Regions from separate parts of the Streptomyces sp. enrichment culture genome, predicted to be linked through region 2. Evidence: riboswitches for the same ligand, from Rfam matches in the RefSeq annotation. Region 2 holds a riboswitch; each other region holds the start of a gene.
The links. Region 2 has a riboswitch for cobalamin ahead of ACSU6L_RS06055 (energy-coupling factor ABC transporter permease). Riboswitches for the same ligand answer to the same signal wherever they lie in the genome.

Region 1: another riboswitch for cobalamin. It lies ahead of ACSU6L_RS12615 (ribonucleoside-diphosphate reductase subunit alpha); the one in region 2 lies ahead of ACSU6L_RS06055 (energy-coupling factor ABC transporter permease).
Region 3: another riboswitch for cobalamin. It lies ahead of ACSU6L_RS29150 (cobalamin biosynthesis protein); the one in region 2 lies ahead of ACSU6L_RS06055 (energy-coupling factor ABC transporter permease).

What each region holds. Positions count from the first base shown of each region.
Region 1 covers NZ_OZ186847.1:3,009,298-3,012,766, reverse strand. The annotation lists gene ACSU6L_RS12615 (ribonucleoside-diphosphate reductase subunit alpha) at 1-1,582, opposite strand, end outside; cobalamin riboswitch at 1,708-1,844, opposite strand; gene ACSU6L_RS12610 (hypothetical protein) at 2,270-2,671, opposite strand; gene mctP (monocarboxylate uptake permease MctP) at 2,941-3,469, opposite strand, start outside.
Region 2 covers NZ_OZ186847.1:1,404,133-1,407,601, reverse strand. The annotation lists gene cbiQ (cobalt ECF transporter T component CbiQ) at 1-692, opposite strand, end outside; gene ACSU6L_RS06060 (energy-coupling factor ABC transporter substrate-binding protein) at 699-1,052, opposite strand; gene ACSU6L_RS06055 (energy-coupling factor ABC transporter permease) at 1,052-1,759, opposite strand; cobalamin riboswitch at 1,791-1,975, opposite strand; gene ACSU6L_RS06050 (winged helix-turn-helix transcriptional regulator) at 2,058-2,525, opposite strand; gene ACSU6L_RS06045 (PaaI family thioesterase) at 2,641-3,135, shown strand; gene ACSU6L_RS06040 (glycerophosphodiester phosphodiesterase family protein) at 3,333-3,469, opposite strand, start outside.
Region 3 covers NZ_OZ186847.1:6,589,569-6,593,037, reverse strand. The annotation lists gene ACSU6L_RS29160 (hypothetical protein) at 18-239, shown strand; gene ACSU6L_RS29155 (CU044_2847 family protein) at 346-708, opposite strand; cobalamin riboswitch at 912-1,053, shown strand; gene ACSU6L_RS29150 (cobalamin biosynthesis protein) at 1,165-2,109, shown strand; gene ACSU6L_RS29145 (cobyric acid synthase) at 2,106-3,469, shown strand, end outside.

The sequences.
Region 1 (3,469 bases), 1.6 Mb from region 2:
CCGGCGAGTCGAACGGCAGGCGCAACTTGAAGAACACGTCCTGCAGGCCCATCGCGCCGAGGCCGACGGGGCGCCACTTGGCGTTGGAGCGGCCCGCCTGCTCGGTCGGGTAGAAGTTGATGTCGACCACGCGGTCGAGGAAGGTGACGGCCGTGCGGACCGTGGAGTCCAGCCGCTCCCAGTCGATGTCGCTGTCGGCGACGAACGCGCCGAGATTGACGGAGCCCAGGTTGCAGACCGCCGTCTCGCCGTCGTCGGTGACTTCCAGGATCTCCGTGCAGAGGTTGGAGGAGTGGACGACGTGGCCCGGCTCGGCGGTCTGGTTGGCGGTGCGGTTGGCGGCGTCCTTGAAGGTCATCCAGCCGTTGCCGGTCTGCGCCAGGGTGCGCATCATCCGGCCGTACAGGTCGCGGGCGGGGATGGTCTTGCGGGCGAGGCCCGCCGCCTCGGCCTTGCGGTACGCCGCGTCGAACTCCTCGCCCCACAGGTCGACCAGCTCCGGCACGTCGGCGGGGGAGAACAGGGACCACTGCCCGTCGGCGTTCACGCGGCGCATGAACTCGTCCGGGATCCAGTGCGCCAGGTTCAGGTTGTGGGTGCGGCGGGCGTCCTCACCGGTGTTGTCGCGCAGCTCCAGGAACTCCTCGATGTCGGAGTGCCAGGTCTCCAGGTAGACCGCGGCGGCCCCCTTGCGCCGGCCGCCCTGGTTCACCGCGGCGACCGAGGCGTCGAGGGTCTTCAGGAACGGGACGATGCCGTTGGAGTGGCCGTTGGTGCCGCGGATCAGCGAACCGCGCGAGCGGATGCGGCTGTACGACAGGCCGATGCCGCCGGCGTGCTTCGAGAGCCGGGCGACCTGGTGGTAGCGGTCGTAGATGGAGTCCAGCTCGTCCTTGGGGGAGTCCAGGAGGTAGCAGGACGACATCTGGGGGTGCCGGGTGCCCGAGTTGAACAGCGTGGGGGAGGAGGGCAGGTAGTCGAGGCGGCTCATGAGCCCGTAGAGCGCCGCGACCTCGTCCAGGGAGTGCGTGGTGTCGTCCTCGGCGAGACCGGCGGCGACCCGCAGCAGGAAGTGCTGGGGCGTCTCGACGACCTTGCGGGTGATCGGGTGGCGCAGCAGATATCGGCTGTGCAGGGTGCGCAGGCCGAAGTAGCCGAAGCGGTCGTCGGCGGTGCGGTCGACGAGGGCGTCCAGGCGGTCGGCGTGCAGCCGCACGAACTCGGCGGTGCGGTCGGCGATCAGGCCCTCGCGGTGGCCGACGGCGACGGACTCGGTGAAGGACGTGACACCCTGCGAGGCGGCCTCGGCGGCGATGCCGATCGCCAGCAGGCGGGCGGCCAGCCTGCTGTACGCGGGGTCCTCGGAGATCAGGCCGGCGGCCGCCTCCGTGGCCAGCTCGCGCAGCTCCGCGTCGTCCGCGTGGGCGGACCGGCCGCGCAGCGCGGCGGCAGCGACCCGGCCGGGGTCGGCGTCGGGGAGGTCGGCGGTCAGCTCGGTCAGGGTCCGCAGCAGCGCGGCACCGGGACCGTCGTCGTTCGACCGGGTCGCTGCTGAGGCCGGATCTGCGGGCGCGATGGTCACGTGGGGGCTCTCCCTCGCTGGGCACGGGGGCCTCGGTCGAGGGCAGGGGGCAGCTCACGAGCGCACACGGCGTCGCGTCCACCGGCCCATTCCACGAGGCCCGGACGTCAGGCACCCGGACCGGACGGCCGGGCGCACTGTCGGCAGGTCCTCGGACTGACGCTCGTGTGCGCGTATGCGGGCATACGCGCATGAGTACACCGTTGCGGGACAGTTCCGGATTCGCACCGGATTCCCCTGCGGCGACAGCGAGCATGAGCATACATGTTGTGCCGGGTGACGGTGACACCCCCAGATGTTGTGTCCGGGTGGTTTCACACTGTCAACTGGCCACGGCAAAAGCCAAGTGTCTCGCCGTTTCCATGAGCCCAGGACTCGCGTGAGGAGACCGCATCATGACGAGGGCGTCCCCCGACGAGGGCCGTCCGCCGCCCACCGGGCGAGGTGCGCCCGTGAGCCGCGCCGATCGGCTTCCCCGCCCGCGCCACCGGCGGATACCGCAAGCACAGCCTGTGGACCCCGAACACGCCCCCGGCCGGCTGGCGCGCCCTCGGTCCGCAGCGCGATGAGGGTGCGCCGACTGCGCCGCTTCCGGGTTCAGATGGCACGGCGGACGCGGGCGTGGTTCAGGCCGCGTGAATCGATGACTGATCGAGACTGATCGAGTGAATCCGACCGATCGGGCAATCAGACCGTGAAGACGCGTACGTCCACGTCCGGGCCGGAGGAGATGAGGGAGTACTCGCAGGAGCCGGTCGGCGTCACCTGGTCCGCCTGCGGCGGGAAGCCGGTGAACTGGATCCACAGCTCGTCCGTCTCGCCCTCGTCCCAGTGCAGGGTGCCCTCGCCGAAGAACGCGTTGCTGCCCGACTGGTCGCTGACGGCGGCGGTGACCGTGGCGGCCTCGCCCCGGAAGTTCTCCACCTTGATGTCCACGGTCAGCGGTTCGCCGGGGCTGGACAGTGCCGTACCGGTGGCGGCCGCCACGCTGCCCACCCTGAAGGCGCTTCCGAGATCTGCGGAGTTGGTGCCGGACACCTGCTGGACCTTCACGTTGAATGTGCGCTGGCTGCCGGATACCGAGGTCATGGGGACCTCCTGAGTCACTACTGAGGGGTCGGGCAGGGGCCACCGTGTGCGGAGAACAGGGCCGGGTAGCCCAGTGACGGAGCCTTTGGTTGAACAGGTCGGCGATCTGGCGGGCGGACACCAGGGCTCCCTCGGGGCTGGGTGCCGACACTTCGCGGGACCACCACGGTCGACCGTTGTACAGGATGCAGACCGGCCAGGACACGGTCCCCTTTCGCAGCAGACGGCGGCCCGCAACTCGCGGGCCGCCGTCGAAAACCGAGGCGCGGTCAGTGGGCCGATCCCGCCGTCGCCGGCGGCAGCTCCACCTGGACTCCCGGGTCGCCCGCGTCGGCCGTGTAGTCCTCCGGCTTGGTCTCGTCGACGCCCTCGGGGGCCTTGACGGCCTTCAGGACGAAGGTCAGGACCACGGTCACCACGACGTTGAGCACGAACGCGGTGAGGCCGATGTAGCCGATCTCCCCGATGCCCGGGATCTCCTTCGACGAGCCGCCGAAGTGCTTCTGCGTCGGCGAGGCCACCCCGTACGCGGCGATCGTGCCGTAGAGCATGCCGACCGCCCAGCCGGCGAGCAGCGCCCAGCGGTGGAACCAGCGCGTGAACAGGCCGCCGACCAGGGCCGGGAAGGTCTGCAGGATCCAGATGCCGCCCAGCAGCTGGAAGTTGATGGCGACGGTCTTGTCCATGGTCAGGACGAAGGCCAGCGCGCCCACCTTCACCAGCAGCGACACCAGTTTGGAGACCTTGGTCTCCTGCTCGGGCGTGGCGTCCTTGCGGATGAAGTCCTTGTAGATGTTC
Region 2 (3,469 bases):
CAGCTGGCAGCCGTGAACCGGGCGGAGACCCGGGCCTCGGGAACCAGCACGCGCAGGGTGCCGTCGTAGCCGCGCCCGGCGAGCCCCGCCTGGAGGCGTGCCGCCCGGTCGAAGGCCCGCACGAAGGCGGTGGCGCCGAGTCCGGCCAGCGAACGCCACGTCGCGGCCCGCGTGGTGTGGCCGAGCCGGGCGGCCTGCGCGTCCCGGATCAGCCGCACCGACTCCAGCAGCAGGAAGCTCATCCGGTACGTCACCAGGGCGACGTCCACGACCGGCGCGGGCACTCCCGCCCGCACCAGCCGGGGCAGCAGGTCGGACATCGGCGTGGTGAAGGCGAACAGCAGCACCCCCAGCGAGGCGGCCGAGGTGCGCAGCAGCAGCTCCCCGGCGCGGGCCGGGCCGGAGGGGGCGAGCGCCACGAACCCTCCGGGCCCGCCCACCTGAACCAGCAGCGTGGCCGCGCCGCTCACGCAGAACCCGAGCGGCACCCGGTACGCCCGCCACAGCCGGCGCCCGGGCACGCCCGCCGGGCCGAGCAGCACCACCAGCGCCGTCAGCAGCACCAGCGCCGCGCCCGGCCAGGGCGGCAACGCGATCGCGAGCACGGTGAGACCGAGCCCGAGCACGGCCTTGTCCACGGGATGACGGCGGCGCCAGCGACTGCTGTGCGCCGCCGCGTCGATCGGCAGCACGGGCGCTCAGACGCCGGGCTCGCCGGTACCGCCCGGGGCGGCGTCCTGCCGCGCCAGGGCGCGCTGTTCGCCCTGCCGTCGTCCGCGCCGCAGCCCGAAGTAGTAGGCGAGGACCCCCGCGCCGATCGCCGCCTGGAGGGAGAACAGCGCCGACTCGATCTCTCCGGACGGCGGCTCGTACAGGGGCGAGAACCAGGGCTCGTAGTCCGGGTCGAGTTCGGTGATCGCCGTCTCGGCCTCGCCGTCGGAGCCGGTGAAAGGCTCCTCCTTGTGGTCGCCGAGGCCGAGGACGAGCGGCAGGACGGCGAGCGCCGCCACGGCGAGCAGCAGCAGCAGGTTGATCCTCGTGCTCTTCTTCATCACGCCACCGCCTCGGAACCGGTCTTCGCGTTCTCGGCCCGCTTGCCGGCCACCAGCACGCCGAGCCGGGTCAGTTCGCCCTTGCTGGACTGCACCAGCAGCCGCATCACGAGCACCGTGAGCAGGCCCTCGCTCACGGCGAGCGGGATCTGGGTGACGGCGAAGATGGCGCCGAACTTGCCGAGCGCGCCGAGGAACCCGCTGCTCGGGTCGGGGAAGGCGAGGGCCAGCTGGACGCTGGTGACGCAGTACGTGGACAGGTCGGCGACGAACGCGCCGAAGAACACGGAGACCATCAGCGGCACGTCGTACCGGCGCAGCAGCGCGTAGACGCCGTACCCGGCCCAGGGGCCGACGATCGCCATCGAGAACACGTTGGCGCCGAGGGTGGTCAGGCCGCCGTGGGCGAGGAGCAGGGCCTGGAAGAGCAGGGTGATGGTGCCCAGCACCGCCATGATCGGCGGGCGGAACAGGACGGCGCCCAGACCGGTGCCGGTCGGGTGGGAGCAACTGCCCGTCACGGACGGCAGCTTGAGCGCGGACAGGACGAAGGTGAAGGCTCCGGACGCGCCGAGCAGCAGGGTGCTCTCGGGGTGTTCCCGGACTTCACGGGTGAGTCGTCGGACGCCGTGGACGACGAACGGGGCGGACGCGACGCCCCAGGCGACCGCGTGCGCCGGAGGAAGAAAACCCTCGGCTATGTGCATGGCTCGAACAGACCCTCTCCAGCACCTCGTGGATGGTTGACGCGCCTTGGCCGGTCTCCTGGCTTACGGGTGACACCGCCCGAACTCCGCCTTCCCGGGTCCCGGAGGACCCAGTGGCTGCCCGTGAGGGCTGGAGCCGGACTTCCCGATCACAGTGGCGAGGGCCGCACCGGCATCACACCGGATTTCCCGTTCACCAAGGCGTGGTGACAGTAATGCCCGGCTCGGGGTGGTGACAAGCGGCGCCCGGGGGCGCCCACCGGCACACCGGCGCACGCCCCGCGAGCAAGCGCGCAGTTCAGGGTCGCGGGCGGGCCGCTGGGCCGGGACGTACCGTGACCTCGGTGGGAGCGAGCGGAGCGCGGTCGCCGGAGCACTCGACGACGACCCGTACGGGGGTCCCGCAGTCGCGGTGCGCGACGTCCAGGACCGGGCCGTCGGGGTCGGCGAGATGTGTCTCACCCCACTGCCGCAGCGCCATCAGTACGGGCCACAGATCCCGGCCCTTGGGGGTCAGCCGGTACTCGTGCCGGGTCCGGCTGCCCTCCTCCCGGTAGGGGACGGTGTCCAGGATCCCGGCCGCGACCAGCTTGCGCAGCCGGTCGGAGAGGACCGCCTCGGACAGGCCCACATGGCGGCGGAAGGCGTCGAAACGGCGGACCCCGTTGAACGCGTCACGCAGGATCAGCAGCGTCCACTTCTCGCCGACCACGTCGAGGGCGCGCTGGACCGTGCAGTTCTCCGTGCTGATCTCCAGCCACTCCATGCCCTCATCGTAGCCCCTGGCTTCGTCATTGACAGTCAGCTCGCGCGCGGGCTAGCTTCGGCGGGCTGGCTGGCTTCATCGGGTGAAGCCAGGAGTCGGAGGAGGAAACGACGCCATGGGACGGTCACGCACGTACGAGTGGGAGGACCCCGCGACCTCGGCAGCCGCCGTCGGCCGGGGCACGGGGCTGGACTTCCTCCGCGACGTCGTCGCCGGACGCCTGCCCGCGGCACCCCTCGCGGCCACCCTCGGCTTCACCCTCGACGAGGTCGACCACGGACACGCGGTCTTCTCCCTGCTGCCCGGCGAGGAGCACTACAACCCCATCGGCAGCATGCACGGCGGCGTCTACGCCACCCTCCTCGACTCGGCCGCCGGCTGCGCCGTCCAGTCCACCCTGCCGCAGGGCACGGGCTACACCTCGGTCGACCTCGCGGTGAAGTTCCTCCGCCCGGTCACCGTCGACACCGGCCGCGTCCGCGCCGTCGGCACCGTCCTCAACGGCGGCCGCCGCACCGCACTCGCCGAGGCCCGCCTCCTCGACGACAAGGACCGGCTGCTCGCCCATGCGACGAGTACGTGCATGATCTTTCCGGTGCCGCGGGGGTGAGGATCCGCTGGTGGCTGGTGGCCAGGGCCAGTGGTCGGTGCCTGGTGCGTGGTGGCCGGTGCCTGGTGGCCGGTGCCTGGTGCGTGGTGGCCGGTGCCTGGTGGCCGGCGTCCGCTGGTGACAGGCGCCGTCGGGCGCCGTCCGGCGCCGTCGGGCGCCGGGCCGCCGACCGGACCGAGCCGGCCCCGTGTCGTCCCTCACCGGTGCCGGCCCCGCGGGTGGTACTGCTTGGGCAGCCGCATGCCCCGCTCGGCCATCAACGCCCGCACCCGGTCGGGGTAGTTGGTGATGACGCCGTCCACGCCCAGGTCCATCAGCGCGGCGACCGTGCCCG
Region 3 (3,469 bases), 5.2 Mb from region 2:
CGTAAGGAATCAGCAGCATGAAGATCGACTGGGCGGCCCTCGGCTCCGTCTTCGGCGTCAGCCTCGTGGTCACCGTGGCCCTCGTGGCCCTCTTCACCCTCGGCATCGCCGGCCTGTCCCGCCGCGAGCGCGCGGCGGAGCAGGGCGACTCGGCGGCCCTCGCGGTCACCGGCGCGTACGCGTGCTTCGCGGCGTGCGCGGCGGCGGTGGCGTACGGGATCTACCTGATCGTCGCCTGACCCACCGGGTTCCTCGATCCGCCCTGTCGGGGCCGTCCCATCGGCGGCCCGGGCGGGGCGGACCCATGTCCGGGGCCGGTCTCCGCCGAGGCTCCGGACGTCGTCGTCAGCGGGAGCCCTCACCGTCACGCTGCCCCGGTACACCCGACGTGACGGGGTTCGTCCAGTGCATGGTCACGCTGAAGTGGGCCTCGCTCGATCCCTGGGCCACCACGACCCCCGCCTCGGCGCTGAGGGTGATGCCGAACTCCACGGTGACCGAGTCCGGTGGTCTGGGCAGTGCGCGGGCCCCGTCCACGACGGCGCCGAGTGCGGGCCGGACCCGGGCGAGTGCCTGCTGGAGCGTCTCGGCGGCCCCGGCGATCCGGCCGCCGCGCGCCACCCGCTGCACTCCGGCCGGGCCTTCCCCGGCCACCGCCAGCAGCACGACCTGCCCGTCGTCCAGCGGCATCTCGCCCACGTACGCCACGTGCGTCCCCTCCCGCCTGCGTCCCACGCCCTATGAGACACAGGGGAATTGCAGGCGTTCACCCTGCGTGATCACAAGCGGGTTCGGTGAATGCCGCCCGCAGGAGGGGATTTCGGGCGAGCCGGTTACGGCGGGCCGGGCGCCGTGCTAGCCATGTGGGGTTCTGCACACTCCCCCCTCGCAGGTCAACGGCAAGTTGACGGCCGTTCCGGCCCCGTGGTGGACTGCCCGAGCCATGTACGGCGGCAGGAGAGGAAGCCCGGTGTGAATCCGGCGCGGTCCCGCCACTGTGACCGGGGAAGAACAGCCTCGGGAGCCAGGAACTCTCACCGCCGGTCTCGTCGAACCAGGGCGTGGACACCCTGAGTGAGGACATAACGCGATGCTCGGCTGCCGCCGTTCGAGGTTGAGGTTCGGTACCAGGGCCCTGCCCGCCCCCACGGCCGGCTGAGCCCGATGCGTGCCGATCGCGTCTTCGCGTACGGCGTCGCCGCCGGCCTTCTCGGTGACCTGCTCTTCGGCGATCCGCGCCGTGGGCATCCGGTCGCCGCGTTCGGGCGGGCCGCGTCCGCCGTCGAACGCGTCCTGTACCGGGATCACCGGGGGCGGGGCGCGCTGCACACCGTCGTGTGCGCCGGTGGCGCCGTCGCACTGGGGGCCGTGGCCTCGCGGGCCGTACGGTCCTCCCCCGCCGCTTCCGTCGCGCTGACCGGCGCCGCCACCTGGGCGGTGGTCGGCGGGACTTCGCTCGCGCGCGAGGCCGCGGCCATCGGGCGGGCTCTGGAAGCAGGCGACGTGGAAGCCGCACGGGCGCGGCTGCCGCATCTGTGCGGGCGTGATCCGCAGGCGCTCGACGCCGACGGCATCGCCCGGGCCGTGGTCGAGTCCGTCGCCGAGAACACCTCCGACGCCGTCGTGGGCGCCCTGGTGTGGGGGGTCGTCGGCGGGGTGCCGGGACTGCTCGGGTTCCGTGCCGTGAACACGCTGGACGCCATGGTCGGGCACAAGTCGCCCCGCTACCGGCGCTACGGGTGGGCCTCCGCGCGGCTGGACGACCTCGCCGGGTGGCCGGGGGCGCGGCTGACCGCCGTGCTCGCGGTCGTGGCGGGCGGGGATCCGCGGGGCGCGGCGCGGGCCTGGTGTGCCGACGCGCACCGGCATCCGAGCCCCAACGCCGGGCCCGTGGAGGCCTCGTTCGCGGGGGCGCTCGGGGTGCGGCTGGGCGGCACGCTCTCCTACGGCGGGCGGGTCGAGCACCGGCCCGTGCTCAACGGGGACGCCGGACGCGCCGTCCGGGTCACCGACATCCAACGGGCCGTACGGCTCTCGCGCCGCGTCGGGCTGCTCGCGCTCGGCGTGTGCGCGGCCGGACGGCTCCTAGGGAAGGGGCGTACCTCATGAGCGGCGGTCTGCTGGTCGCCGGCACCACCTCCGACGCCGGGAAGAGCGTCGTCACCGCCGGGATCTGCCGCTGGCTGGTGCGGCAGGGCGTGAAGGTGGCGCCGTTCAAGGCGCAGAACATGTCCCTCAACTCGTTCGTGACGCGCGAGGGCGCGGAGATCGGGCGGGCGCAGGCCATGCAGGCGCAGGCCTGCCGGGTCGAGCCGACCGCGCTGATGAACCCGGTGCTGCTCAAGCCCGGCGGTGAGCAGAGCAGCCAGGTGGTGCTGTTGGGCAAGCCGGTGGGCGAGATGAGCGCGCGCGGCTACCACGGCGGGCGGCAGCAGCGGCTGCTCGGCACGGTGCTGGACTGTCTGGCCGAACTGCGGGGCACGTATGACGCGGTGATCTGTGAGGGGGCGGGCAGTCCGGCCGAGATCAATCTGCGCCGGACGGACATCGTGAACATGGGCATCGCGCGCAACGCCGGTCTGCCCGTGCTCGTCGTCGGCGACATCGACCGCGGGGGCGTCTTCGCCTCCTTCTTCGGCACGGTCGCGCTGCTGTCGCCGGAGGACCAGGCGCTGGTCGCCGGGTTCCTCGTCAACAAGTTCCGGGGGGACGTCAGCCTCCTCGAACCCGGCCTCGACATGCTCCGCGACCTCACCGGGCGGCCCGCCTACGGCGTCCTGCCGTTCCGGCACGGCCTCGGCATCGACGAGGAGGACGGACTGCGGGTGTCGCTGCGCGGCACGGTGCGGGAGTCGGCGGTCGCCCCGCCGGTCGGCGAGGACGTGCTGCGGGTCGCCGTGTGCGCGGTGCCGCTGATGTCCAACTTCACCGACGTGGACGCGCTGGCCGCCGAACCCGGCGTCGTGGTGCGGTTCGTGGACCGGCCGGAGGAACTGGCCGACGCCGACCTCGTGGTGGTGCCGGGTACGCGCGGCACCGTGCGGGCGCTGGAGTGGCTGCGGGAGCGGGGGCTGGCCGAGGCCATCACCCGCAGGGCGCGCGACGGGCGGCCCGTCCTCGGAGTCTGCGGCGGCTTCCAGGTGCTCGGCGAGCACATCGAGGACGACGTGGAGAGCCGCCGCGGGCACGTCGACGGGCTCGGCGTCCTGCCCGTACGGGTGCGGTTCGCCCGCGAGAAGACCCTCACCCGGCCGCGGGGCGAAGCGCTCGGCGAACGCGTCGAGGGATACGAGATCCACCACGGGGTCGCCGAAGTCCTCGGCGGGGAAGCCTTCCTGGACGGCTGCCGGGTCGGACAGACCTGGGGCACCCACTGGCACGGCTCGCTGGAGTCCGACGGCTTCCGGCGCGCGTTCCTGCGCGAGGTGGCCGCCGCCGCGGGCCGCCGCTTCGTGCCGGCGCCGGACAC